2 regions of the Cedecea sp. NFIX57 genome follow, and region 2 is predicted to be linked to the other one. Evidence: predicted binding sites of a transcription regulator. Region 2 holds the regulator's gene; the other holds the start of a gene.

Region 1 (14,712 bases), on a different contig from region 2:
ATTACAGCCACAACGTGCTGTTGGCCAGCGACGTCGCCCAGTTTGCCGCGAAGAAAGGGCAGATTGGCGATGAGTTGCGCAGCGGTAAGCTCGATGTGTTTTACGACCTTTATAATCTGGGTCAGAAGCGCCGTTTTGAACGCTATCAGTATGCCTTGAAGGTGTTAGCGAAGCCGATGGATTTCACCGGTAACGACACCATCAATCTGGATCGCAGCAAGGCGCCGTGGCCAACAAGCGTCGATGAGCTGGATAAGCTCTGGGATGCGAAAGTTAAATACGACGAGCTGAGCCTGAAGCTGACCGGCAAAACCGAGCAGGAAATTCGTGAAACTCTGACCAAGCGCTATCAGTTTGCGATCCGCCGTCTGGCGCAAAGCAACAGTGAAGATGTGTTCTCGCTGGCGATGACTGCGTTTGCCCATGAGATTGACCCACATACGAACTATCTTTCCCCGCGCAGCACCGAACAGTTCAACACCGAAATGAGCCTGTCTTTAGAAGGCATCGGGGCGGTGCTGCAAATGGATGATGATTATACGCTGATCAACTCCATGGTTGCCGGTGGTCCGGCGGCGAAGAGCAAGGCTATTACCGTCGGCGATCGTATTGTTGGCGTAGGCCAAACGGGTAAACCGATGGTTGACGTTATCGGCTGGCGTCTGGACGACGTTGTCGCGCTGATTAAAGGGCCAAAAGGCAGCAAAGTTCGCCTTGAAATCCTGCCTGCGGGCAAAGGCACCAAAACGCGTACCGTGACGTTGACTCGCGAACGTATTCGCCTCGAAGACCGCGCGGTCAAGATGTCTGTGAAGACTGTCGGCAAAGACAAAGTCGGCGTGCTGGATATTCCTGGCTTCTACGTTGGCCTCACGGATGACGTGAAGGTTCAACTGCAGAAGCTGGAAAAACAGAACGTGAAGAGCGTGATTATCGATCTGCGTTCTAACGGCGGCGGTGCGCTGACGGAAGCGGTGTCCCTGTCCGGTCTGTTTATTCCTAGTGGCCCGGTGGTTCAGGTTCGCGACAACAACGGTAAAGTCCGCGAAGATAGCGATACCGACGGCGTGGTCTACTACAAAGGTCCGCTGGTGGTGCTGGTTGACCGCTTTAGCGCCTCGGCGTCTGAAATCTTTGCGGCGGCGATGCAGGACTATGGTCGCGCGCTGATTGTCGGTGAACCGACCTTCGGGAAAGGCACCGTGCAGCAGTACCGTTCGCTGAATCGCATTTACGATCAGATGCTGCGTCCGGAATGGCCTGCGCTGGGTTCGGTTCAGTACACCATTCAGAAGTTCTACCGCATTAACGGCGGCAGTACCCAGCGGAAAGGTGTGACGCCGGACATCATGATGCCAACCGGGACCGAACAAACTGAGACCGGCGAGAAGTTCGAAGACAATGCGTTGCCGTGGGACAGCATCAACGCGGCGACTTATGTGAAAACCGGCGATCTTACGCCGTTCGAACCTGAGTTACTGAAGCTGCATCAGGATCGCATCGCCAAAGACCCTGAGTTCCAGTACATCATGAAGGACATTGCTCGCTTCAATGCCCTGAAGGAAAAACGGAACGTTGTTTCTCTGAATTACGCTCAGCGTGAAAAAGAGAATCAGGAAGACGACGCGACTCGCCTGGCCAGAATCAACGATCGCTTCAAGCGGGAAGGTAAAGCGCCGATTAAGAAACTCGACGATTTGCCGAAGGATTACCAGGAGCCCGATCCGTATCTTGACGAGACGGTGCATATTGCCATCGATCTTGCCGGCATGGAGCAAGACAGGCCTGCCGAGCAGCCGACGGCGACCAAGTAACCTCCCGGATGGGCACCCAAGCGGTGCCCATTTTTTTGCCTGTCTTCAGTGATGTAAGATAAATGCATACAAAATGTAAAGTTATGTATTATTAATCACTTGGGCGGGATTGATGCTTGAAAATAGGCGGCGCGCCCCTACGATGTGTGGGAGCGCAAAGAGCGTGTTTTTAACCGAGGTAAAAAGAAAATTATGATGCGTATCGGGCTTTTCCTGTTGACCAACCTTGCGGTAATGGTCGTTTTCGGGCTGGTGCTAAGCCTGACGGGGATCCAGTCGAGCAGCGTTCAGGGTCTGATGATCATGGCGGTGCTGTTTGGCTTTGGCGGCTCTTTTATTTCCCTGCTGATGTCAAAATGGATGGCATTACGTTCAGTAGGCGGTGAGGTGATTGAGCAACCTCGTAACGAAACGGAGCACTGGTTAATGGAAACCGTGCGTCGGCAGTCACAGCAGGCGGGCATCGCCATGCCGCAGGTTGCGATTTATCATGCACCAGACATCAATGCTTTCGCCACCGGAGCGCGCCGTGACGCCTCTCTGGTTGCGGTCAGTACAGGTCTGCTGCAGAACATGAGTCGTGACGAAGCGGAAGCGGTTATCGCGCACGAAATCAGCCATATCGCCAATGGTGACATGGTGACCATGACGCTGATTCAGGGCGTAGTGAACACCTTCGTTATCTTTATCTCCCGCATCATCGCTCAGGTGGCTTCTGGCTTCCTGTCCGGGAACCGTGATGATAACGAAAGCAGCAACGGCAACCCGCTGATTTACTTTGCGGTGGCAACGGTGCTGGAACTGGTGTTTGGCATTCTGGCGAGCATTATCACCATGTGGTTCTCACGCCATCGTGAATTCCACGCCGACGCGGGTTCTGCGAAACTTGTGGGCCGCGAGAAGATGATTGCAGCGCTGCAGCGCCTGAAAACCAGCTATGAGCCGCAGGAAGCCAGCAGCATGATGGCGTTTTGCATCAACGGTAAGGCCAAGTCAATGAGCGAATTGTTCATGACGCACCCGCCGCTGGACAAACGTATCGAAGCGCTGCGCAACGGCGAATACCTGAAGTAGTTGTAACTCAGAAATGAAAAGCGTGCCCAGGCGGCACGCTTTTTTTATGCCTGTACCCTGGGCTGCGAGATTCGCAGCCCACTGACGACGGCGGCAATGGTGGCAAATATGCCCGCAAGAATCAGCGAGGCATGCGTCCCACTGTTACCAAACACGTTAAACATTAGAGCGACCAATGCGGCCCCGCAGCTTTGACCGAGCAAGCGAGCAGTCCCTAACATACCGCTTGCTCCACCGCTGCGGTGGCGGGGCGCAGAGGAGATAATGGTGTGGTTATTCGGGGACTGGAAGAGGCCGAATCCTGCCCCACACAGCACCATACGCCAGATAATATTCAGGTCGGACGGATCGTGCGGGAGCATGGCCAAAGCAAACAAGCCGCAGGCCATCACTAAAAGCCCTACGGCGCCCATCAGACCTGCATGCACACGTTCGATAAGATAGCCTGCCAGCGGTGCCATCACCATCGTTGCCAGTGGCCATGGCGTTAACAGCAGACCGGTTTCAACCTCACTGCGGCCCAGGACGGTTTGCAAGAAAAAGGGCAGTGAAACCAGCGCCAGCATTTGAGCGCCGAACGAACATATTGATGTGCCGATAGACAGCGAAAAAATTGGGATTCGCAGCAGGTCGACCGGGAGCAGAGGGAACGGTAAACGAAGCTGGCGACGGATGAAGAAATAGCCAATCACGACAAGCGCAACCAGTTCACCGATAATGATGAACCCCGACTGGCCCTGTGAAAAACCACCGATCGCTGAAATAAGCAGACCGAAGGTGAGGGCGTTCATTACCGCACTCGGGATATCAAAACGCTGACCCTGGGATTTTTGCTGGTTGGGCGGTAAATAGCGCAGCGCCAGAATCAGCGAAACAATGCCAATTGGCACGTTGATTAAAAACAGCCATTGCCACGAGGCTACCGAAAGAATTGCAGCGGCAACGGTGGGGCCGGCGGCAGAGGACACGGCAACAATAAATGAATTCACGCCCATCCCACGACCCAGAAAACGCTGAGGATAAATCAAACGAATCAGGGCGGTATTCACGCTCATTAATGCTGCGCCGCCAAAGCCTTGCAGCACACGGGCAAAGGTAAGCATCGGCAGTGAGGTAGAAACGGCGCAAAATAGCGAGGTCAGGCAAAACAGGACCAGACCGCACTGATAGATACGGCGGTAGCCAAAAATATCGCCGAGAAACGAAAGCGATAAAAGCGACACAATAATGGCTATTTGATAAGCGTTAACCACCCAAATAGATTCCGCAGGGCTGGCATTCAAATCGTGTGCAATCGTAGGCAGGGCGACATTAGCAATAGCGCCGTCGAGCACGGCCATCATGATCCCGAGCGCAATCGTCAAAATGGCACCGTAACGCTGAGGCGTAGGTAAGCCATCGGACACTGATTTATCCATATTTAAAATTTTGCTGTCTGAAGTCGTTAGGAGGGTAATGATTTTATCATCAATTAATCTTGTCAATGCCGCAGATTTGTAACGAATCAGCAGGCTTTGATTGCGGCGATCATAGGGCATCAATATACTAAAAAACGGTTCTAATTTTTATAAAACAAGAATACCCGAGGTGATGTATGGCTCTCTCAGACCCCGACAAGCAGCCCGATGCCGTCTCTTCCGTGCTAAAGGTTTTTGGCATCCTACAGGCACTTGGTGAAGAAAAAGAAATTGGTATCACCGAACTGTCGCAGCGCGTCATGATGTCCAAGAGCACCGTATATCGGTTTCTGCAAACAATGAAATCCCTCGGTTATGTGTCACAGGAAGAAGAGTCGGAAAAATATGCCCTGACGCTGAAGCTTTTCGAGCTGGGCAGCGGGGCATTACAGAATATCGACCTTATTCGCAGCGCGGATGTTCAGATGCGCGAGCTTTCCCGACGAACCAAAGAAGCGATTCATCTGGGGGCGTTTGAGGAAAGCAGCATTGTCTATATCCACAAAATAGATTCACTTTATAACTTGCGTATGTATTCGCGTGTCGGACGACGGAATCCGTTGTATAGTACTGCCATTGGTAAGGTTTTGCTTGCGTGGCGGCCGCACGACGAAATTTTGGACATTCTTTCGGATGTTGAATATGTTCGCAGCACAGAACGGACTATCGTCAGTACAGAAGCACTTATCCCTGTGCTTGAGCAGGTGAGAGCGCAGGGGTATGGTGAAGACAATGAGGAACAGGAAGAGGGCATTCGCTGTGTCGCGGTACCCGTTTTCGACCGTTTTGGCGTTGTCGTCGCGGGCATGAGCATTTCATTTCCAACGATCCGCTACTCGGATGAAGGGCTGGCTGAATACGTCCGTATTCTTCATCAGGCCGCACGAACGTTATCCCAGCAGATGGGCTACCACCATTATCCTTTCTGATTTTGTAAAATCAGGCCGCGCAAGACACGCGGCCTTGTCGCTTTAACCGTTATCAATCGGCGTGTCGACTTTACGTAGAAGCGGGCAATCGGTCAGGCCAATAATCCCGCTATCGGTGTGAATAAACTGCGCGGTCACGGTACTACGTGCCGTCAGGTATTTACATTGCAGCCCAAGCCCCGCCGCATTTTCTTTGCTGCCCACTAAAACGCCATAGCCTGAAAGCAACAGGCCAATCCAGATGATGGCAATAACAATAATTGTACGAATAATCGCTCGCATACTGACCTCAAACATCAATCTAATCCTGCATCAACCCTACTCTGAAAAATTGACGTCACAATCTGATGATTCTGAAATGAAAAAGCAGGAAACGTTACTCATGGTTTAGTTGGTTAGTGTTAAATTACCGAAATTCTATGGTCAAGAGGTGGCGATGTAGTGAGAAAGTACAGATGGGTGATCGTTTTGGTGATTGCTGTTACCTGCCTGCTGCTATGGACTCAAATGATAAATGTGATGTGCGACCAGGATGTGCAATTTTTCAGCGGCATTTGTACCATTAATAAATTTATCCCCTGGTAGTGATTTTTCTCTCTCTGCCTCAGGTGTAGAATGCGTTTTTTTTGAGGTGGTAAGATGAACGAATTGGGTTTTAGTGCTTTAACTATCATGCCGCTGGCGATATCGCTGGTGACGTTGATTGTCGGTCTTGTTCTGTGGTTTTTTGTCAATCGTTCCAGTAGTCGTGCAAACGAACAGATTGCACTGCTCGAAGAACTGGTGGATTTACAGAAGCGTCAAAATGCCTTGCTGCGCCGCTTGTGTGAAGCGAACGAACCAGAGCCGGAACACAAACCGGCTGCGAAGGTTGAAGAAGAAAATGACGACGACTTTGTGCGTCTGGTAGCGGAACGCTAATCTGGCTGGAGGTGGGATGAGCTGGAAAAACCCTTGGTACAATCCACAATTATCCCACCATCTGCCTGATGGGTTTCGCAATACAGAGCCTGCAATACGGCAACCTGGTGACGTCCAAAAGTGGCGGCAGGAGCGCAAAGCGCAAAAGCTTCCACATCCTCCCGGTCAAGGTTACTCCGCATTTATTGAACGCTGGTGGCAACAGGCCGATCTGAGCGGTAGTGATGACCGCGTATGGTGGCTGGGGCATGCCAGCCTGTTGTTGCGGCTTAATGGCCATTTTTTGCTGACCGATCCAGTATTTTCCCGTCGCGCGTCCCCGGTTTCTTTTGCCGGTCCTGCCCGGCGAACTGAAGTCCCACTCGATATTAACCAGTTACCTCGACTGGATGCCGTGCTCATTTCCCATAACCATTACGACCATCTCGATAAAAAAACAGTCCGTCGGTTGATTAAGCGTTTTCCCGACGTTCATTTTTTTGTACCCCTCGGCCTGAAAGCATGGTTCAGCCAGCGTGGGATTGAGCAGGTCACAGAGCTGGACTGGTGGCAAAGCTTTAACTGGTGCGGCATGGTTTTCACCGCCGTACCTGCCCGGCACTGGAGTATGCGAACGTTTTGGGATCGTAACCGTTCGCTTTGGTGCGGCTGGGTTGTGGAGCAGGGGGCTTTGCGTTTTTGGTTTAGCGGTGATTCAGGTTACACCGAGTCGCTGGCCGAGATAGCGACTCGCCTGGGGCCGTTCGATATGGCCGCGTTGCCCATTGGTGCCTACGAGCCTCGCTGGTTTATGGGCGATCACCACATGGATCCCCAGCAGGCAGTGACGTTATGGCAAGCGATCGGCAAACCCGTGACAATTCCTATCCACTGGGGCGTTTTCGAGCTGGCCGATGAGTCTCTCGACAAGCCACCGCAGGAGTTGCTTGCGGCCTTGCATGAGCAGGGGGAAAACGACCAAATATTTTCACCTCTGCGCATTGGTCAAAGTTTGCCCTTCACGAAGAATAAGAATTAATTATTAATGTCGGTAATGACGGCTTTATTTCTATTTGGCTAAATTAACGCCCGATAATCACGCTTTAAATTCCATCGAAACGTTTTTATTGCCTTGTCCTGGGGCAATGTCATTAAACTTTCATTATTTTGGTGCAGAATATCAGGCCTGTTGTACAGGCTTTATTCTGTTGGGCGTAAAAAATACAGTGATGAAATCCGTGTACCAGTCACGATGATTGTCTTTAGGTTGATTTGTGCATAGATATGCATAAAAAATCATAAAGATATATCCTTCAAAAAGGATTTTATTGTACGGATGTCTGGACGAAAAGTACGCTTTACGCTAAGGTTCAGACGTTGTCGGAATGTTGTTAAAACACAATCTGTTGCGACAACTTTTTCTGATGAAAATATACGTCAAAAAACGCGGGTTACTTTCTTAAGGTAATCGTGTAATTTTCTGAATCTGTGCGGCAGATCGACACATGCTTAAAAATGGCTTGCCATTGTTTACGTTGTGTGTGATAACACGTTGGGTTAAACGAGGTACAGTTCTGTTTATGTGTGGCATTTTCAGTAAAGAAGACCTGAGTAAACACGTTGTCGTTGAATACTGCTTCTCTGCCGAGCCTTATATTAGTGCCTCATGCAGTAATGTCTCTGTTTTATCTAAGTTATGCCTGCGGGCGAAGAATACAATCTAAGGAATTTGCAAAATGGCAAAGATTAAAGGTCAAGTTAAGTGGTTCAACGAGTCTAAAGGTTTTGGTTTCATTACTCCAGCTGACGGCAGCAAAGATGTATTCGTACACTTCTCTGCAATCCAGGGTAACGGCTTCAAAACTCTGGCTGAAGGCCAGAACGTTGAATTCGAAATCCAGGACGGCCAGAAAGGCCCTGCTGCAGTTAACGTGACTGCCATCTAATTCTTCTGGATTAGAGCTCAGGCGCGAATAACGCCGAATTGAGATAAAAGCCCCGTTTCGACGGGGCTTTTTCATTTCTGTCACTAATCTACTGTTTTTCAAGCTATTAACAAATTGAATCATTTGTTGCCTCTTGTTGCAAAGCTGCGAAGGTTTTAGCACTGTTCTCCCGGCAAAATGCCGGGGATCTGGTTAAATCTTTCAATCGCTTAGGCTGAGCAAGGAATAGTTGTGAAGAAGGGTGTCCCCGTATTAACCGGTAATTTTATCCAGTGGCGTTTTGGGCTTCTGTGTGTGGCCATCACCGGGAGTTTGGTGTTTCTGCTCGGACGTATTGCCTGGCTGCAAATTATCTCCCCGGATAACCTGGTTAAGCAGGAGGATATGCGTTCCCTGCGCGAAGAACCGATTGAGGTGCCGCGTGGGATGATCGAAGATCGCAACGGAAAACCGCTGGCGGTCAGCGTGCCGGTCGAAGCGGTGTGGGCCGATCCGAAAACGGTTATGGAGAAGGGGGGCGTACTGGTTAACAGCCGCTGGCAGGCGCTGGCCTCTGCGCTGCATGTCCCTTTGAGCGAGATTGCCACGCGTATTCACAGCAACGAGCGAGGCCGTTTTATCTACCTTGCTCGCCAGTTGGATCCCCAACAGGCGCAATACATCGACAAACTGAATATTCCCGGTATCGCGCTGCGGGATGAATCACGCCGCTTTTATCCTGCAGGTCGGGTGGGGGCGAACCTTATTGGGTTCACCAATATTGACGATCAGGGTATTGAGGGGATCGAAAAAAGTTTTAACCAGCAGCTTACCGGCAAAGAGGGTGAGCGTCTGGTACGCAAAGATCGCTACGGTCATGTGGTGGAAAATATCACCGAGAATGCTGCCAGCCCCGCACACAATATTCAGCTCAGCATCGATGAACGACTGCAAACCGTGACGGAAGATGCGCTCAGCAACGCTGTGTCCTGGAACAAAGCAGAATCCGGTGCCGCGGTGGTCATTGATGTGCAGACCGGTGAAGTCCTGGCAATGGCTAACTACCCAACCTTTAACCCGAACAACCGTGATGACGCCAGGCTCGACGATTTCCGCAACCGCGCGATAAGCGACACCTTCGAACCCGGTTCGACGGTGAAGCCTATGGTAGTCATGACGGCGCTGCAACAGGGGATTGTCCGGCCTGACAGCGTTATTGATACCCATCCGTTTACTCTCGACGGGCACCACATCCGTGACGTGGGGTACTATCCGCAGCTTACCCTGACCGGGGTGCTGCAAAAATCGAGCGATACCGGCGTGTCCCGTCTTTCACTGGCAATGCCGATTCAGAATATTTGGGACACTTATCATAGATTTGGCTTTGGCGTCCCCACTGCAATCGGCCTGACGGGCGAAAGCCGCGGCCTGTTGCCGGTGCGCCAGCGCTGGGGAGAGCTGGATCGAGCCACTTTCGCATTTGGCTATGGCCTGATGGTGACCCCGCTGCAGCTGGCTCATGTTTACGCCACTATTGGTAGTTTTGGTATTTCACGTCCCCTGTCTATCACGCGCGTTGACCCGCCGGTGGAAGGGACGAGAGTTATGCCGGAAGAAATTGTGCATGAAGTGGAGCATATGATGGAAAGCGTGGCGCTGCCTGGCGGCGGGGGCGTTAAGGCCGCAGTTCATGGTTACCGCGTGGCGGTGAAAACTGGCACTGCCAAAAAGATCGGCCCTGATGGTAAATATATAGATCAGTACATTGCCTACACGGCTGGCGTGGCGCCGGCCAGTAATCCTCGCTATGCGCTGGTGGTGGTGATTAACGATCCTTCCAACGGGAAGTACTACGGCGGTGCGGTTTCTGCCCCGGTATTCAGCCAAATCATGGGTGACGTTTTACGTCTGGAAAATATTGAGCCGGACGGGCTGCCTGCCGGAGACAACAGCATGATGGTGCTGAACAAAATGGAGAATGACCGCGCCGCTATGTAGCGGTTTGGCAAAAGGGGCGCTAAACTTGCGCCCTTTGTTGCCTCCGGAGTTTTCTATGTCCTGGCTTTGTCCACTCTGCCATTCCGTGCTTAGCGCCAGCGCGAACAGCTACCGCTGCCCTCAGGGGCATCAATTTGATATAGCCAAAGAAGGCTATGTTAATTTGCTGCCCGTTCAGCATAAACGTTCGAAAGACCCGGGTGACAGCGCGGAAATGATGCAGGCTCGCCGGGCATTCCTTGATGCCGGACATTATCAGCCACTACGCGATGCTCTTTGCCAGTTGTTAAAAGAGATAGCGCCCTCTGCGCTACTGGATATTGGCTGTGGGGAAGGGTATTACACGGCGGGATTTGCAGCGGTTGTGGCTGAGCAGGGCGGTGAGACCTGGGGGCTGGACGTTTCAAAAGTTGCTATTCGCTACGCGGCTAAACGCTACCGGGAAGTGAAATTTTGCGTCGCATCCAGCCACCGCCTGCCGTTTGCCGATGAGAGCATGGACTCGATTGTGCGCATTTTTGCCCCCTGTAAGGCTGAAGAGCTTGCACGGATCGTGAAGCGCGGCGGTGTGGTGGTGACAGCCACGCCTGGCCCACGCCATTTGATGCAGCTAAAAGGGCTCATTTATCAGGATATTGTTTTGCACAGTGAAGAGGTTGAAGCTATGCCGGGCTTTACGCTGCAACGGACGCTACAACCAGGCTGGATGATGAACCTGCGCGGGGATGAAGCTGTTGCCCTGCTGCAAATGACGCCGTTCGCCTGGCGTGCTCGCCCTGAAGTTTGGGAGGAGCTGAGAGGAGAAACGGCGTTTAGCTGTGAAACTGACTTTGTGGTGCGAGTCTGGCAGCGCGATTGATCAGTTAAAAGGGGCGAAATGGCTGTACATAATCTGGCAGCCGATGCCTATCAGCACGATACCGCCGAGGATCTCGGCGCGTTTACCTAACATGGGTCCGATAAATCGGCCGACCATCATCCCCAGCGTAGACATGATCGCAGTTGCGCAGCCGATGGCTAACGCAGTCTGAATAATATTGACCTGCAGGAAGGCAAGCCCAACGCCCACGGCCATTGCATCAAGACTGGTGGCAATCGCGGTGGTCACCAGCAGCCAAAAACCGTGGCGATGAATTTTAGGCGCATCTTCCTGAGTCGCCCCGCGGAAGCCTTCCAGCACCATTCGCCCGCCGAGGAACACCAGCAGAATAAAAGCCACCCAGTGGTTCCATTCCAGCACAACCTTGCTAGCCAACAGGCCAAGGCCCCAGCCGATAAGTGGGGTAATGGCTTCAATGACGCCAAAGATCAAACCGGTACGGAGTGCTTCTGAGAATTTAGGTTTGTGCAGGGTGGCACCTTTGCCGATGGAAGCGGCGAAGGCGTCCATGGACATGCCGAAAGCAAGCAGGATTGTTGCGGAGAGATTCATTCTTACGCCTCAGTTGGGAATATCCATATACACGCAAACCATCCCCAACTTTACGATGGCGCGTGCCTATGGTCTCGCCTACTCAGAACTCTGAGGCGTACATGCCACGTTAATCTCAGGAACGGATATAACGAGTATGTTGACATGTACATTTCTGTCTGTGGCAGAAATCGGCTACTCCCCAACGACGGGCGCAACCTTAACATATTTTTTTAAATTAAAACAATCTTTGAATTCTATTTTTATCATTATTTATTGATAACGATTTTCATTTTAATGAGATATGCAATGAAAAGGTTAAAATAAAGCCGTACAAATCTTATGAAATAGCAAAGGCTATGTTTCAGGTGGTGAAAAACAACCCACAAATATAGACTTTGCTATAATTGTAACTTACTGAGTTGAAACCATTAATTTGTAGATTTTTTCGAGGTCATCAATATTCTTTACGCGAATCAATAAGCGCCGCTGTTCTAATTGCATCACCAGCACACCATCTTCCGATAAATTCATTTCTTTAATGCGGTTATATTCCACCCAAACATTGGCGAAGAAAAAACCATGACTTTTGAAGATGATCTTCGGCTGCCTGAACCAGGAAATATAAATAGCCATTAGCGCCAGAGCAGATAATAACCATGTGGTTAGCGGGGTACCGTGCGAGGTTACGTTGTTGTAGATAAGAATGCCGACAAGAAAGACAAAGATGGCGCTGTCCACGCGATTGCGGCGAAGTAGGGGGATTTTGAGCAGGGTTTTGCCCTTTAGTTTGTCCATCACAAACTCATCGTAAACGGCAAAAGCCAGCAGCAACGCGATAAACACAACCAGCACGACATCCGTTAACGTCATGAAACCTCCCGTCAAAGATAAAAAAACCGGGGGCTGGATGCCCCCGGTTATCAGTACAAATTACAGACCCAACAGGCCAATAGCGTAACCTACGATGCCGATCACGAAGAAGCCCATGATGATCCACAGTGCGTTGACTTTTTTGCGCAGCAGCCACATACAGGCAAAGGTCAGCAGCAGCGGTACCAGGCCTGGCATCAACTGGTCAAGGATCGTTTGCACGGTGGTCACTTTAACTGCCCCGGTCTGGTCGGTAATTTTAGACACCACCAGCGGGATGTTAACGTGCGTCCACTTGTTAACTAACGCCCCCATGACAAAGAGGCCGAGAATAGACGCCCCTTCCGTCAGTTTCTGCAGGAAGCCGCCGCCCATATCCTTAACGATATCGACGCCTTTGCGGTAGCCATAGGCCACGCCATAGTAGCGGGTCAGCAGGCGCACTGCGTTGAACAGAATGAAGAACAGCAACGGTCCAAGCAGGCTACCGCTCATGGCGATACCGGCACCCAGGGCAGCAAAGACCGGACGCACAGTACCCCAGAAGATAGGGTCGCCTACACCAGCCAGCGGCCCCATCAGGCCAACTTTGATGCCGTTAATCGCACCGTCATCAATTTCGGCGCCGTTAGCACGCTGCTCTTCCATCGCCAGCGTTACGCCAAGCACCGGGGCGGCAACGTAAGGGTGGGTGTTAAAGAACTCCAGATGGCGCTTAATAGCCTGGCGGCGGGCGTCGTTGTTCTCCGGGTACAGGCGTTTGATTACCGGCACCATACAGAAGCAGAAACCTAACGCCTGCATACGCTCGAAGTTCCATGAACCCTGGAACAGGTTCGAACGCAGGAATACGCCACGGATATCACTCTGGGTGATTTTCTTCTCAGTCGTTAATTTAGTGGAATCAACCATTTCGCTCACCTGTTAGTCCAGTTCGTTATCAAGATCTTTCGCGGCAGCAGCCTGGGCCGGAGCACCCGCGCTACGGTTATATTTCGGGCTGAGCTGAATGTAGAGAATGGCCATCACTGCGCCAATCACACCCAGTGCCACCAGGTTGAAGTTGGTGAACGCTGCGGTAACGAAACCGAGGTAGAAGAACGGCATCAGGTAGCCCGCGCGCATCATGTTGATGACCATCGCGTAACCGACCACCACAATCATGCCGCCGGCGATGTTCAGGCCGCTGGTCACCACTTCAGGAATGGCGTTCAGCATGTTCTGAACTTCACTGGTGCCTACGGAGATGGCGACGATAACCGCTGGAATAGCGATACGCATTGCCTGCAGGAACAGGGACGAGACGTGGATCCAGGAAAGCGCCGTCAGGTTGCCGTTATTGGCCGCCTTATCCGCCGCGTGCTGGAAGCCAACGGTAATAGTACGCACGATAATGGTCAGCACCTGGCCCGCAGCAGCCAGTGGAATAGCCAGCGCGATACCGGCCCCGATGCTTTGGTGCCCGGCGATGACCAGGATGGTTGAGATAATTGAGGCGAGGGCGGCATCCGGGGCCACGGCGGCACCGATATTCATCCAGCCTAGGGCGATCATTTCCAGCGTACCGCCGATGATGATGCCGGTTTTCATGTCGCCGAGAACGGCGCCGATTAACGTACAGGCGATAAGCGGACGGTGGAACTGAAATTCATCGAGCACCGACTCCATACCGGCGATACAGGCTACGACAAACACCAGCACAATCTGAAGAGTGGTAATCTCCATTGTACTTCTCCTATTGACGATGACTTATGTGTGAAATCTGAGCAATATTATTAGTGATGACAATCATTTAACTTTCGCGATCAGATCCATCATTTTCAGTTTTTGATCGGTAGACACTTTCCGCGCTTCAAGCTCAATACCGCGGTCATTCAGTTTTTTGAAGGCCTCAATATCTTTCTCATCTACGGAAATAGCGTTGTTAACCTGGGTTTTGCCCTGGCGGAACGCCATGCCGCCGATGTTGACGGAGGTGATTTTTACGCCACCCTCAACAATGCGCTCAACGTCGGTTGGGTTGGTGAACAGGAGCATGACGCGTTCACCGGCGTACTTGGGGTTGTTGTAAACGCGGATCATTTTTGCCACATCCACCACGTGGGCGGTAACGCCCGGCGGTGCGACCTGGGTCAGCAGCGTTTTGCGAACGGTGTCTGCCGCCACTTCATCACTGACGACGATAATGCGGGTCACGTTGGTTTCTTTCGTCCAGCGGGTAGCAACCTGGCCATGAATTAAACGGTCGTCAATACGCGCCAGACCGATGTTCATGTAATCGTTTGGACCCATTGGCTTGGCTGGCGCAGCGGCTTTCGGCGCGGCGGCAAT
Region 2 (14,712 bases):
TTTAGAAGCGCGAATGTGTGCCAGAATGCGTTTATCATCCAGCATTCGTTCGACCAGCACTTCAATTTTCCCGCCGCTGGCTTTACGGCCAAACAGACGAGCCGGAATAACGCGGGTGTTATTGAACACCAGCAGGTCGCCGGGGTTGAGCTTGTCGAGCAAATCGGTGAAAGTGCCATGCGTCAGTGCGCCCGTCGGCCCATCCAGCGACAACAAGCGGCAGCTGCTGCGCTCGGCTTGCGGATAATGAGCGATCAGGGATTCAGGCAGTTCAAAGGAAAAATCAGCAACGCGCATGGTATAGCACTCAGACTTAAAAACAGGCGGCTTAGTCTAGTGGCAGGGGGCTTTCCCTGCAACACGTTTACCCCGCTCAGGCCGTTTTAACGCCATAAATGGAATAACTATTCGATGAATTTTCTCGCCCACCTGCATCTGGCACATCTGGCCCAAAGTTCACTGCTGGGAAATTTGCTGGCGGATTTCGTGCGCGGCAGCCCGGACGACAGCTTTTCGCCCGAGGTCGTGGCCGGAATTTATATGCACCGCAGAGTCGATGTCCTGACGGACGGGCTGCCGGAAGTGGCTCTTGCGCGAGGCTGGTTTGGCCCTAAAACACGACGCGTATCGCCTATTTCGCTGGACGTGATGTGGGACCACTTCCTGTCGCGCCACTGGGATAAAGTCTGCCCCGATATCGAGCTTGAAGATTTTGTCGCCTATGCTCGCGGCCAGATTGTGCCAAAGCTTGACGACACGCCGCCGCGTTTCATTAATCTCAATAACTATTTGTGGCGCGAACGCTGGCTGGAGCGTTACCAGGATATGGACTTTATTGCTAACGTTCTCAATGGGATGGCAAGCCGTAGACCAAAACTCGATGCCCTGCGAGATTCCTGGCACGATCTCGACGCCCATTATGACCAGTTGGAGGAGTTGTTCTGGCAGTTCTACCCGCGCATGATGGCGATGGCGGAACAAAAAAGTTTGTGATCGTTCGCGGTTCACGTTAGAACAACTTGCCCTTTTTAGAAAAAGGGCTATCTTGGTTACCGGCATCAACATAAGCGTCTTTTTGATAGCCAAAACCTATCTGATTGATTGGCAAGATGCCATTGAGCTACATGGAATGGAGCCCTATACTCCCCCCGTTGCGTTAACATTCACTTTAACAAAATTAACAGGAGTACATATGGTCCTGGTTACTCGTCCAGCCCCTGACTTTACCGCTGCTGCCGTTCTGGGCAATGGCGAAATCGTTGAAAACTTCAACTTCAAAAAACACACCAACGGTAAAGCCACCGTTGTGTTCTTCTGGCCGATGGACTTCACCTTCGTTTGCCCGTCTGAACTGATCGCGTTCGACAAGCGTTACGAAGAATTCCAGAAACGTGGCGTAGAAGTCGTTGGTGTATCTTTTGACTCCGAGTTCGTACACAACGCATGGCGTAAAACCCCTGTTGATAAAGGCGGCATCGGCGAAGTGAAATACGCGATGGTTGCTGACATCAAACGTGAAATCCAGCAAGCCTACGGCATCGAACACCCGGAAGCGGGCGTTGCGCTGCGCGGCTCCTTCCTGATCGACAAAGCCGGTATCGTTCGCCACCAGGTTGTGAACGATCTGCCACTGGGTCGTAACATCGACGAAATGCTGCGTATGGTTGACGCGCTGCAGTTCCACGAAGAGCACGGCGAAGTGTGCCCGGCTCAGTGGGAAAAAGGGAAAGAAGGCATGAACGCGTCTCCGGACGGCGTTGCTAAGTACCTGAGCGAGAACGTTGCTAAGCTGTAATCGCTAAGCAAGCTCGAAGAAAAGGCCGCGATTGCGGCCTTTTTTGTTTTTGTCAGAAGGCAAAGCAGGAACAGCCCATCACGCCCCAGAACGCCGTCTCATCGCCGACGGGAATCGAGGATTTACGCGCCACGTCATGCTGATGCCCGTGGACGTTACAGCTGCCACAGCACTGATGTACCGTTGCCATCATCCCCACTTTTGCCGCTGCAGGCGTCGCGGAACGGTAATGCCCCGGCACGTTCACCACAGGCGACCAGTCTGGCAAAACGGGAATGGCAGGCGGAGCCAGAGGAGTGAACGCACCAGTGGCATAAACCACCTTCCCATCCACCACGGTCATCACCGATTCAATCCCTTTGATAGCCTCTTCCGGCACACTGAAGTAGTCCTGAGACAGCACGACCAGGTCAGCCAGTTGCCCGGCCTGGATCCGCCCTTTCTTGCCCTGCTCGTTAGAGAACCACGCGCTGCCCGCGGTCCAGAGTTCAAGAGCGACATCGCGGGACATACGGTTATTCTCGTCGTACATCTGCATCCCGCCCACCGTGCGCCCGGACACCAGCCAGTAAAGCGCCGTCCACGGGTTGTAGCTGGCCACGCGCGTGGCATCAGTGCCTAACCCCACGGGTACGCCCGCCGCGAGCATTTTCGCCACCGGCGGCGTTTGTTTCACCGCCTCAATCCCGTAGCGCTCCGCATAGTATTCACCCTGGAAAGCCATGCGGTGCTGAACTGCAATCCCACCGCCCAGCGCCTTAACCCGGTCGATGTTGCGTTCGGTAATCGTCTCCGCGTGGTCAAACAGCCAGTGCAGACCGTTGAACGGAATATCGCGATTGACCTTTTCGAACACGTCCAGCATACGGCTGATGGACTCGTTGTAGGTGGCATGTAATCGGAACGGCCAGCGGTGTTCAACCAGGTGGCGTACCACGCGCTCCAGCTCCTGCTCCATACCGTCCGGCAAATCCGGGCGTGGCTGCAGGAAGTCTTCAAAGTCTGCTGCCGAGAACACCAGCATTTCGCCAGCCCCGTTGGCGCGATAGAAGTCGGTCCCCTGCCCCGGCGTCAGCATATCGGTCCATTTTTCAAAATCTTCCAGCTCATGCTGAGGGCGCTGGGTAAACAGGTTATAGGCAATGCGCACCGTCATCTGCTTTTTGCTGTGCAGCTCGTCGATAACCTGGTAATCCTCTGGGTAGTTCTGGAAACCACCACCCGCGTCGATCGCGCTGGTCACTCCGAGGCGGTTCAGCTCACGCATAAACTGCCGAGTTGAGTTCACCTGCATCTCCAGCGGCAGCTTTGGTCCTTTTGCCAGCGTGGAATAAAGGATCATCGCGTTAGGCTTCGCCACCAACATTCCGGTTGGATTTCCGTTGCCGTCACGGACAATCTCACCGCCCGGCGGGTTCGGCGTCTCTTTGGTGTAACCCACCGCTTTCAACGCAGCGCGGTTAAGCAAGGCTCTGTCATACAGGTGCAGAACAAATACCGGCGTATCAGGCGCAGCTTCGTTTAGCTCTTCGATGGTAGGCATGCGCCGTTCGGCAAACTGAAACTCTGTCCAGCCCCCCACCACGCGAACCCACTGCGGAGACGGGGTGCGCAACGCCTGTTCTTTTAACATGCGCAGGGCATCAGCCAGCGAAGGCACGCCTTCCCAGCGCAGCTCAAGGTTGTAGTTCAGTCCGCCGCGAATCAGGTGCAGGTGCGAATCGTTCAGGCCAGGGATCACCGTGTGGCCTTTCAAATCGATGACCTGACTACCTTCTCCGGCAAAGCTCATCACATAGGCAGTGCTGCCCGCCGCCAGAATTTTTCCGTCTTTAATCGCTACCGCTTCGGCCAGCGGGTTTTCTTTATCCAGCGTGTGAAACTGGCCATGAGTCAAAATCAGTGAGGCATGTTGAGACATAATCAGGGACTCCTGAGAAATCATGCTTTTTTAAGCCAACCAGCGAACAACTTCGTCACCATCGGCATCCAGAGCCAGACCACCAGCGCCACCACGCAGGCATCATTAAGCAAGTGCCCGGGAAGCGTGCCGCGTAAGCCAGGGAACAACATGCCCGTCACCCACGGCACAAGGTTGGTGCTGGGGAAGATAACCAGTAGCGTGATCAGAAACTGCTTCCACTGCGGCGGGCGTTTTACCGTGGCGCTTTCCGGGGTAAACCAGAAGGCCGTTTCGGTGTGCACCTGCACTTTGTCGTCATCGGCAAGCGAAGATTTGATCTCTTCCACAAGGCGATGGCGTTCAGGGGAGTCAGTCCAGGCATTGAGATGTTCGAGCGTGTCGAAGCGAATCACCACGTTATAGGTGTCGTTCCCGGCCGTGGGGCGAATCACATGCACCCCAAGGTGACCGGGGAAACGAGCGGCGGTCGGCATGATCTTTTCCAGCCATTGCTCGTAGCGAGCGGCCTCGCCGGGCCGGATTGCGTGGGTGATCACCAGCGTAACGGTATTGTTGTCGGCCATGCCGCAATTCCTGAGTCAGAATGGGGAGGAAAACGGAGCGGCGACCCCGCCCCGAGTGTGATCTATCAGGCTTTACGTTCCGGCACGCCGTGAACCATCGTATAAGCGTAGTCGACGCCCATGCCGTAAGCCCCGCTGTGCTCACGAACCAGGTTCATCACCGCGTCGTAAGTTTCTTTGCGTGACCAGTCGCGCTGGTACTCCAGCAGAACCTGCTGCCAGGTCACCGGCACGGCCCCGGCCTGCACCATCCGGTCAATCGCGCGCTCGTGGGCATCCACAGAAGTCCCGCCAGAAGTGTCGGTCACTACATAAACTTCAAAGCCTTCCTCCAGAGCCATCAGCGCCGGGAAGGTCAGGCACACTTCGGTCCACAGCGCTGAAATAATCAGTTTTTTACGGCCCGTCGCCTTCACCGCCTCAACAAAGGCTTTATCTTCCCAGGAGTTCATGGAAGTACGTTCAATGGGCTTAATTTCAGGATGAACGGCTAATAATTCAGGCCAGATATAGCCGCTGAAGCTTTTGGTTTCGACGGAGGTATAAATCGTCGGCACCTTAAATATTTTGCCCGCCTTTGCCAGTGCCACGGTGTTATTTTTCAGGGTCTGGCGGTCGATATTCGCCACGCCGAAAGCCATTTGCGGCTGATGATCGATAAAAATAAGGGCGGAGTTAGTTGGGTCGATCAGTTCACGAATAGACATTTTATTCCCTCAGCTATCAATGAGTTATTAAGGTATCCATCTCTGGATGACGCCTTTATTTTCTGCATACTGCCGCAGGGTTGATAGCCGGAATTTTCTAACGTCTTATTTAATTTTTTGGTGATAGACTTTTGCAAGGACAAAGCCCCGAACGGACTATTACTATGCGCGTGAATTTAGATGTGCTGCTTATTCTTGATGCCCTAGACAAGCACGGCAGTTTTGCCGCCGCCGCTGAATCGCTGTTTAAAACGCCAGCCGCGCTGAGTTATATGGTGCAGAAGCTGGAAAACGATCTGAATATTAAACTGCTGGATCGTTCGGGCCATCGGGCCAAATTCACCGATACCGGCAGGATTGTGCTGGAAAAAGGGCGGATGGTGCTCAGCGCCGCGAAGGATCTGGAAAGCCAGGCTTTGCGCTCCACCTCCGGCTGGGAAAAAACGCTGACCATTGCGCTGGACGGTTCATTTCCCTTCCACCTCCTGCTACCGCTGATGAACGAGTTCTACGCTCTCGACCAGCAGACCACGCTTAATTTTACCCACCATACGCTGGCGGGCGCCTGGGAAGAGCTGACCCACAACGGCGCGAATATCATTCTCGGCGCGATTAACGAGCCGCCGACGTCATCCGAGTACTCCTACAAGATGCTCGGCACGCTGGACAACGTGTTTGTCGTCTCCCCCAATCACTCGCTGGCAAAAGTGGAACATGTGCTTTCCAGCGACGAAGTTTGCCACCATCGTGCGGCCATCATTGGCGATACGGCGCGTTACTGCCAACCAATCAACACCAATTACATTGAAGAGCAAGAGCGCGTGGTGGTGTACGACTTCCCCAGCAAGGTCGCTATTCTGGTATCAGGCCTGGCCTGCGGATTTTTACCCCGCCACATCGCCCAACCACTCCTGAACAGCGGCAAACTGATTGAAAAACCGGTTGTGTCGTTCCGCCAGACGGACGTGACCTACATCGGCTGGCATAACCGGGGCGAAGGCCTGGCCGCACGCTGGTGGCGAGAAAAGATCATTGAAGGGAATTTGGTCAATGCCCTTTATCAGCCTCCGACGGAGAGCTAAACCTCTCCCCGCCGGGTAGACGACCTAAAGACTGCGCCAGACAGCGGCGCTGACGGCAGGCAAGTTCAGCTCGCGGTTATTTAGCGCCGCCTCGCCTTCGATCTGCGTCCAGGCTCTGCCGCTCAGCAAGGCATCCCACGGAAGGGTGACCTGAGCTGCATTGCCACGGTTGATTGCCACAAGAACACGTTCGTTTTGATAAGCCCGCACAAACACCACCACGTCCTGCTCAGCGTAGATGACCCGGCAACCGCCCTGACGCAACGTCCGGCTTTGCTTACGCAGCTTGCCGAGCCGCTGATAAAGCGCCAGCAGATCTGAATCCTGATCTCGCTTATTCCACGGGAAAGGCTTGCGGCAGAAAGGATCGTTGTTGCCATCCAGCCCCACCTCATCACCGTAGTAAATACAAGGCACGCCGGGCCAGGCGTACAGCCAGATGACGGCCAGCGGCAAGCGGGCAACGTCCTTCCCAAGAATTGATTTAAAGCGAGCGGTATCGTGGCTGTCGAGCTGGTTAAACATACGCAGTTGCTGCTGATGGGACAGCGCCGAGCGATACTCTTCCATCCAGGCAATACAGGTTTGGGCGTCAATATCCTGAGGCTCGTAGGAGATATCGGTGTTTGCCAAAAACCCCCACAGCGGGAAAGTAAAACCGCGATAGTTCATGGCTGCATCTTCGGCATCGGCCTGCAGCCACTGTCGGGCATCGCCAAAGTGCTCGCCGAGGACGTACGCATCTCGTTTGGTTTCTTTTGCCGCCCGGGTAATGCCGCTGACGTGCAGCAGGTTATTTTTCGCTCCACCATCTTCGCCCAGCATATGCACCACGTCCAGCCGCCAGCCGTCAATGCCCCAGGGCTCCCGCAGCCAGTGCCGCACAATGCTTTGCTCGCCGCGATAGATCTCGTCCACCAGCGTGGCCGAGCGATAATCCAGCTTAGGCAGGCTGGAGTAGCCCAACCAGTCCAGCGCCAGCCCTTCATCAGAAAAACTGTACCAGTCGCGCCACGGCGACTGCGGGTTATGGCAGGCGCCGTTCTCACCGTGCTGATGCCTGTCAAACCAGCCGTGGGTATCGCCGCTGTGGTTAAAAACGCCGTCCAGCATCAGCTTCATGCCCTGTTTGCGCGTATTTTCCCTCAGCCGCAGGAAAGCGGTGTTACCGCCAAACTGCTCGTCCACCTGCCGGTAATCCTGAGTGTCGTACTTATGCACGCTGGGTGCGGTAAAAATCGGGTTCAGGTAAAGCGCCGTCACGCCGAGCTTTTTCAGGTACGGCAGTTTTTCGCTGATGCCGTCCAGATCGCCGCCGTAAAAGGTCGATCCTCCGGCTTCCCCGGTTAAAGGCTCATCCCACTTCCGGCGGACGATCTCCCGCCCGGCCGCATGATGAAAATAGACGTTATCCTGCTCCGGCTGGCGATTAGCCCCGCGCGCAAAACGATCCGGGAAGATCTGATAGAACACCTGATCCTGCACCCAGTCCGGTCCCTCATCCGGCGTATCGAAGGCGAACTGTTCCAGCCGGGCCGGAGGCGTTTTCTGGAAGCCCTGAGGCGTGTACCAGCGCTGCCTGTTCTGCCAGAGCAGCTTAAAGCTGTAGCGACGGCGTGGTTGTCCTTCAGCGGTATCAAGAGTGACTTTCCAGGCGACTACGCCCTCAAGGGGAGCGAGTTTCTGGCGCACCATGACCAAAGAGATCTCTTCGTTATCTTTTTCGCCGCGCAGAATCACTTTTTCCGGCAGGTCGTCCCCCGCCAGCCACAGGGTGATGACAAGGCTGCGTTCCCGCTTCTGGATAAACGGTGCCACCGGCAGGTGCCAGGCATTCAACATAGTAACTTTCCCATCGCTTAAAAATGACGCCACCTTGCCACAGCATAAGGCTTTATCACTCATCATTCCGGGTTAATTTGGGGGAGGACAGGAGGGGTGGAGACGGGGAATATTTGCCCCCTCACCCCGACCCTCTCCCCAGAGGGGCGAGGGGGAAAAACGAGTGAGGAGAACGCTATTTATCCCCTCTCCCTTCCAGGCAAAAGGAAAAAGAAGCAGCGGAGAACTCTATTTATCCCCTCTCCCTGCCAGGGAGAGGGTTAGGGTGAGGGTAAAAACCAGACACGACGTTCTAGCCGAATCAGTCACTAAACCGGCAGTGACTGAGCCTTCAGCCGGCGCTTAACAACCCAGCCGATAAGCAGCAGCGCAATCCAGCCGCAGCCCACGTACAGCGAAATACGGGTATCCGGGTGGTAGCCAATCAGCCCGATAATAAACACCAGGAACACCAGGCCCACCACGGTCGTCGCCACGCCGCCAGGGATCGGGAATTTCAGCGCTTTCGCCTCTTCCGGCGACAGGCGGCGGCGGAAGGCAATCTGCGACAGCAGGATCATTATCCACACCCAAACGGTGGCGAAGGTTGCCAGCGACGCAATCACCAGGAAGACGTTCTCCGGCATGATGTAGTTCAGGTACACCGCCAGCAGCAGCGCGCAGGCCATCACCACAACAGTGACCCACGGAATACCGTTACGGGAGGTTTTAGCGAAGATTTTAGGCGCGCTACCCTGCTCGGCCATGCCATGCAGCATGCGGCCCACGCCAAACACATCGCTGTTAATCGCCGAGAGCGAAGCCGTGATAACCACAAAATTCAGAATACCGGCCGCGGCGGTGATGCCCATATGCTGGAAGGTCATCACAAACGGACTGCCTTCGGTACCCACCTGGTTCCACGGATAGATGGACATGATGACGAACAACGTCCCCACGTAGAACACCAGAATACGCAGCGGCACGGAGTTAATGGCGCGTGGAATGGATTTCTGCGGCTCTTTCGCTTCACCTGCGGTGATGCCAATAATCTCAATCCCGCCGTAGGCAAACATCACCATCTGCAGGGACATGATCATGCCCAGCCAGCCGTTGCTGAAGAAGCCGCCGTTGCTCCACAGGTTATGGATGCCGGTCGCCTGGCCGCCGTTGCCAATCCCCCACACAATAATGCCGATCCCGGCAATAATCATGATGATGATGGTGGCTACTTTAAAGAACGAGAACCAGAACTCCAGCTCGCCGAACACCTTCACGCTCATCAAGTTAATGGCGCAGATAATCAGCACCACGCTAAGCACCCAGACCCAGTGCGGCACCGCCGGGAACCAGATACCCATGTAGATGCCGAACGCGGTCACGTCAGCGATGGCAACAATCAAAATCTCAAAGCAGTAGGTCCAGCCGGTAATGTAGCCTGCCAGCGGCCCAAGGTTGTCCTGTGCATAGCGGGAAAACGAGCTGGCCGCAGGGTTGTGCACCGACATTTCGCCCAGAGCGCGCATGATGATATAGGCCGCCACGCCGCCGATGATATACGCCAGCAAAACGCTCGGCCCCGCCATTTTGATAGCGTCCGCCGAACCGTAAAACAGCCCTGTGCCAATCGCCGACCCCAGCGCCATAAATCGAATGTGCCGGGTGCTCAAACCGCGCTTGAGCTTGTTGGTGTTTTCCATGAATCCAAGTACCACGCTTTACAATAAAAAAACCACGGAGGACGACTCCGTGGTTACTTAGCAATCAAAAACTTAGTGGGCGGCGGAGGTGACCTGGCGCCCTGCTGCTTTGTCCCAGATGGCGGTGATCACCACCATCGCAACGGTCGGCAGCAGCCAGGCAAGTCCCTGATCCGCCAGCGGCAGTTTCGCCGCCCAGCCAGGCAGCATGTCGCTGATGGCCGATGCCTTAATGCCGTCAATGATACCAAACAGCAGGCTTATCAGCATCGCCGGGGCAATAACGCGGGTGGAGTTGTTCCACCACGGACGAGTAAAACTCAGCACCACCAGGGCAATACAAGGCGGATAAATTGCCGTCAGTACCGGGATCGAAATCTGAATCAGGTGGCTCAGGCCCAGGTTGGACACCACCATCGAGAACAGACCCAGGATAAACACCAGCGAACGGTAAGAGAGCGGCAGATACTGACTAAAGAACTCCGCGCAGGCACAGGTCAGGCCAACGGCGGTCACCAGGCAGGCCAGGAAAATCAGCGCCGCCAGGAAGAAGCTACCGGCTCCACCAAAGGTATGTGCCACATAAGCGTGCAGGATTGCCGCGCCGTTAGCTTTCTGGTCGACCAGATTCGCGCTGTCGGAACCGAGGTGGAACAGCGCCAGGTAGATAACCGTCAAGCCGATACCGGCAATCAGGCCAGCCCAGATAGTGTAGCGGGTCAGCAGGCGTGATTCGGTCACACCGCGAGAGCGCGCGGCATTCACGATAACAATCCCGAACACCAGCGACGCCAGCGTATCCATCGTCAGGTAGCCGTTCACGAAGCCGTTAGAAAACGCCGCGTTTTGATAGGCTTCAGTCGCCGTACTCAGGCCACCGGCTGGCCACAACACCGCCCCGGCCGCCAGGATAAGCAGCGCGATGATTTTCACCGGTGCCAGCACGTGGCCCACGGTATCCAGCAGCTTACCCGGATAAAGAGAAATCCCGATCACCAGCGCGAAGTACACCAGGCTGTAGATAAACAGCGGCATATCGCCCATGCCGGTCAGCGGGGCAATCCCCACTTCAAAGGAAACGGTAGTGGTACGCGGCGTGGCAAACAGCGGCCCTACGGCCAGGTAACAAACTGTCGCCAGCAAAATACCGGCGCGGCGGCCAATCGGCGAGCTCAGGCTGTCAATACCGCCGCCCACGCGGGCAATCGCCACGATAGTCAGAACGGGTAAACCTACCGCCGTGACCAGGAAGCCAAGCGCCGCCGTCCAGACGTGCTCGCCAGCCTGTAAGCCAACCATAGGAGGGAAAATGATGTTGCCCGCGCCCACAAACAGCGCAAAGGTCATAAAGCCCAGAGCGATGATGTCACGAGATTTCAAATGATAGGTCATAAAATAAAGCAGCCTGTGGATGTGTGGTGTTGAAAATACTCAAATTTTTAAACCGACGTTCAGTCCAAATAACGTTCGGTAAAAACGCGGTTATTACCGGTAACGACAGCGGAATATGCTTCTCCGGATCGGTGGCGAAGAATAGTTAGTCGAATTACCACGCAATTTCAGTCGGTCTGGTAATAACAGGGGGGCAATTAAAACGCTTATAGCGTTTGAAGACAAGAAGGGATCGGGAAACCAGAAATATATCCTTTAAAAATACGCATAAGCAGTGAATAAAGTTGATTATACGCTTTTGTTATGGCTTATCATTCGGACAAAAAAGCATCAATTCGATATTCATCACTTAACGAGTGGTGAAAATACAAACAAAAAGGCCAGAAAACTGGCCTGTGGAAAGCGAACTTGACGGCTGCGGTGAATTAATGTGCAGCCACCGCTGACTCATGGGCGATTAAGCGCTCGGGCAGAATGAACGAAAACGTCGATCCCTGCCCCGGCACGCTTTCGATATCAAGCCGCGCATCATGATGGCTAAGGGCATGCTTCACGATAGCCAGCCCAAGCCCGCTGCCCCCGGTCTGCCGGGAGCGCGCTTTGTCTACGCGGTAGAAACGCTCCGTCAGGCGCGGAATGTGCTCGGCGGAGATCCCCGGCCCGGTATCCTTCACGCTGAACGCGACGCCGTGAGGCAGCCGGCGCCAGGTGACGGTGATGTGTGTCCCGGCTGGCGTGTGATTCACCGCGTTATACACCAGGTTAGAGATCGCGCTACGCAGCTGTTCTTCGTTGCCGTAAACCTGAAGCCCTGGCTCAACGTTAAAAGTGAGCGTTTGCTTCTGCTGGCTCAGCGTCTGCGCTTCACGTTCAACCACGCGCAGCATCAGCGGCACGTCGATTTTCTCATTCATCGACAGCGTGGGGGCGGCTTCAATGCGCGACAGCGTAAGCAGTTGCCTCACCAGCCCTTCCATGCGAGAGGTTTGCTCGCGCATGGTATGCAGCGCTTTGTCCCGCAGCGGCCCTTCCAGAGCCTGATCCTGCATCATCTCCAGATACCCCTGCAACACGGTCAGCGGCGTGCGTAGCTCATGGCTGACGTTGGCAAAGAAGTTGCGGCGGGCGCCTTCAAGCTGGTGCATCTGCGTGACGTCACGCGCCACCATCAGCCACTGCCCGTCGGCGTAAGGCATCACGCGGAACTCAAGATGACGGCCATTGTTCAGCACCAGAGTCAGTGGGCGACCAAACTGCTGCTTCGCCACGTATTGCGAGAATTCAGGGTAACGCAGCAGGTTGAGGATATTTTGGCCGCTGTCGTCCGGCCAGCGCAGGCCAAGCAGCAGCTGTGCCAAGCCGTTACACCAAAAAATGGTGCCTTCTTCGGTGGTCAGCACGACCGCATCGGGCAGAGATTCTGCCCCGCTTCGGAAGCGTTTGATCAGGTTGCCTAACTCTTTGCGGCGCTTTTTATTACGTAGCTGCATCTGGTGCAGCCCGTAGAGCAGAGGTTCCCAGCTTCCCCGCCCGGGCGGCGGGGTCATGCTGCGGTCAACCCACAGCCACCAGGAGAGACGAAGTAAATTCCAGAAATGCCAGCTTAGCAGGGCGGTCACTGCCGCCAGTAAAAACCACGGCAGGTGGCCAAAAATCAATCCGAGAATTGCCGCTGGCATACAACAGAGCACCAGCTCCAGTACCAGCCTTTTCCATGACAGCCGTTCCAGCACGCGTCACGCTCCTGTCAGCATATTAAAAACGGGTTGAAAAACGATAACCCGTGCCGCGAACTGTTTGCACCATTTTGTCATGACCACTTGTTTCCAACGCTTTACGCAGGCGACGAATATGCACGTCTACGGTACGGTCTTCAACGTAAACGTTCGTTCCCCACACGTTATTAAGCAGCTGTTCACGGCTGTAAACGCGCTCCGGGTGGGTCATAAAGAAGTGTAACAGCTTAAATTCAGTTGGCCCCATGTCGAGCGGATCTTCGCCGGTCATCACGCGGTGTGAGGACGGGTCAAGGCTCAGCCCCTGCATCTCAATCACTTCTTCCACCGCCATCGGGGAAATACGGCGCATCACCGCTTTAATACGCGCCACCAGCTCTTTAGGCGAGAACGGCTTAGTGATGTAATCATCGGCACCGACTTCAAGGCCACGCACGCGATCTTCTTCTTCGCCACGCGCGGTCAGCATCATCACCGGGATTTCGCGGGTCAGCGCTTCACGCTTCAGGTGCTTGATAAACTGGATCCCGGAACCGCCTGGCAGCATCCAGTCCAGCAGGATCAGGTCGGGGAAAGGTTCAATCAGCAGGTTAACCGCGCTGTCATAATCTTCCGCCTCTACCGACTGGAAGCCATTTTGCTCGAGCACAAAGCTCACCATTTCACGAATCGGAGCTTCATCTTCTACGACTAAAATGCGTCTCGCCATGATTTACCCTGTTGAAAAGAGACCATCTCTTATTAATTGTGCGCCAGTATGCGTCAGATTTGTGACAGATTTATGAAAAAGATGACGGCCAGATATTTCACCTTTTTGAATTATGACAGCCACGGATTTTTACTGACGGTTACGCTGCCAGCTCAATAGCTTATAATCGGTAATTCGCCTCTTTGCCATGGGACAGGTTATGCGCATTCTCCACACATCAGACTGGCACCTCGGCCAAAACTTCTATACCAAAAGCCGGGCTTCTGAACATCAGGCCTTTCTCGACTGGCTGTTAAACGCCGCGGTCGAACATCAGGTGGATGCGATCCTCGTCGCGGGAGATATCTTTGATACCGGCTCGCCGCCGAGCTACGCCCGTGAAATGTATAACCGTTTTGTCGTGCAGCTACAGGGCACCGGCTGCCAGCTCGTGGTGCTGGCGGGGAATCACGATTCCGTAGCCACCCTGAATGAATCCCGCGAACTCCTGGCCTGCCTGAATACCCGAGTGATTGCCAGCGCTCGCCATAACAAAGATGAACAGGCGCTGGTGCTCAACCAAAAAGACGGCACGCCGGGGGCGATTCTCTGCCCTATTCCTTTCCTGCGCCCTCGCGATATTCAAAGCAGCCAGGCGGGGCTGTCCGGCCATGAAAAACAGCGTTCTTTAATGGAAGCCATCAGCGAACATTATCAGCAATGTTATGCCGCCGCCGTGGCGCTTCGCGGTGACCAGCCGCTACCGATTATCGCCACCGGGCACCTGACCACGGTGGGCGTGACGAAATCCGATGCGGTGCGTGACATTTATATTGGCACGCTGGACGCTTTCCCGGCGCAGCACTTCCCGCCCGCTGACTACATTGCGCTCGGGCATATTCATCGCGCGCAAAAAATTGGCGGCACGGAGCATATTCGCTACAGCGGCTCACCGATTCCGCTGAGCTTCGATGAAACCGGCAAAGCCAAAACCGTTTTTCTGGTGACATTCAACGGCGGAGCGCTAACCAGCGTCGAGCCTCTGGAAGTCCCCATCAGCCAGCCGCTGGCCATCGTGAAAGGGTCGCTGCGCGAAATCGAGCAGCAGCTTGAACAGTGGCGAAACGCGCCTGCCGAACCCAACGTCTGGCTGGATATCGAAATCGCCACCGACGAATATCTGCACGACATGCAGCGCCAGGTACAGGCGCTGACCGACGATTTACCGGTTGAAGTCGTTCTGCTGCGCCGCAGCCGCGAACAGCGCGAACGGGTGATTGCCAGCCAGCATAAAGAGACGCTGA

Evidence for each region. Region 2 encodes PhoB, which activates phosphate uptake and scavenging genes when phosphate is short. Its sites were predicted from a motif close to CTGTCATAAAACTGNCNNAT; they were not measured.
Region 1: a site for PhoB is predicted at 4,372-4,391, ahead of kdgR (DNA-binding transcriptional regulator KdgR). Genes of this name have one in related genera too.

Annotation. Positions count from the first base shown of each region.
Region 1 is NZ_FXAS01000002.1:219,563-234,274, reverse strand. Features, by position in the region: gene prc (carboxy terminal-processing peptidase) at 1-1,814, shown strand, start outside; gene htpX (protease HtpX) at 2,007-2,888, shown strand; gene B9Y90_RS02485 (MFS transporter) at 2,933-4,306, opposite strand; gene kdgR (DNA-binding transcriptional regulator KdgR) at 4,483-5,274, shown strand; gene B9Y90_RS02475 (YobH family protein) at 5,317-5,556, opposite strand; gene mgrB (PhoP/PhoQ regulatory lipoprotein MgrB) at 5,716-5,859, shown strand; gene B9Y90_RS02465 (YebO family protein) at 5,914-6,195, shown strand; gene B9Y90_RS02460 (MBL fold metallo-hydrolase) at 6,212-7,213, shown strand; gene B9Y90_RS02455 (DUF2627 domain-containing protein) at 7,755-7,898, shown strand; gene cspE (transcription antiterminator/RNA stability regulator CspE) at 7,911-8,120, shown strand; gene ftsI (peptidoglycan glycosyltransferase FtsI) at 8,352-10,097, shown strand; gene rlmA (23S rRNA (guanine(745)-N(1))-methyltransferase) at 10,153-10,956, shown strand; gene mntP (manganese efflux pump MntP) at 10,957-11,529, opposite strand; yybP-ykoY riboswitch at 11,536-11,724, opposite strand; gene B9Y90_RS02425 (DUF986 family protein) at 11,923-12,381, opposite strand; gene B9Y90_RS02420 (PTS mannose transporter subunit IID) at 12,442-13,293, opposite strand; gene B9Y90_RS02415 (PTS mannose/fructose/sorbose transporter subunit IIC) at 13,306-14,106, opposite strand; gene manX (PTS mannose transporter subunit IIAB) at 14,170-14,712, opposite strand, start outside.
Region 2 is NZ_FXAS01000004.1:121,776-136,487, reverse strand. Features, by position in the region: gene queA (tRNA preQ1(34) S-adenosylmethionine ribosyltransferase-isomerase QueA) at 1-297, opposite strand, end outside; gene acpH (ACP phosphodiesterase) at 412-993, shown strand; gene B9Y90_RS04530 (peroxiredoxin C) at 1,193-1,795, shown strand; gene B9Y90_RS04525 (amidohydrolase) at 1,848-3,716, opposite strand; gene B9Y90_RS04520 (antibiotic biosynthesis monooxygenase) at 3,737-4,282, opposite strand; gene B9Y90_RS04515 (hydrolase) at 4,348-4,989, opposite strand; gene B9Y90_RS04510 (LysR family transcriptional regulator) at 5,154-6,071, shown strand; gene malZ (maltodextrin glucosidase) at 6,096-7,913, opposite strand; gene proY (proline-specific permease ProY) at 8,222-9,592, opposite strand; gene brnQ (branched-chain amino acid transporter carrier protein BrnQ) at 9,665-10,984, opposite strand; gene phoR (phosphate regulon sensor histidine kinase PhoR) at 11,410-12,717, opposite strand; gene phoB (phosphate response regulator transcription factor PhoB) at 12,740-13,429, opposite strand; gene sbcD (exonuclease subunit SbcD) at 13,629-14,712, shown strand, end outside.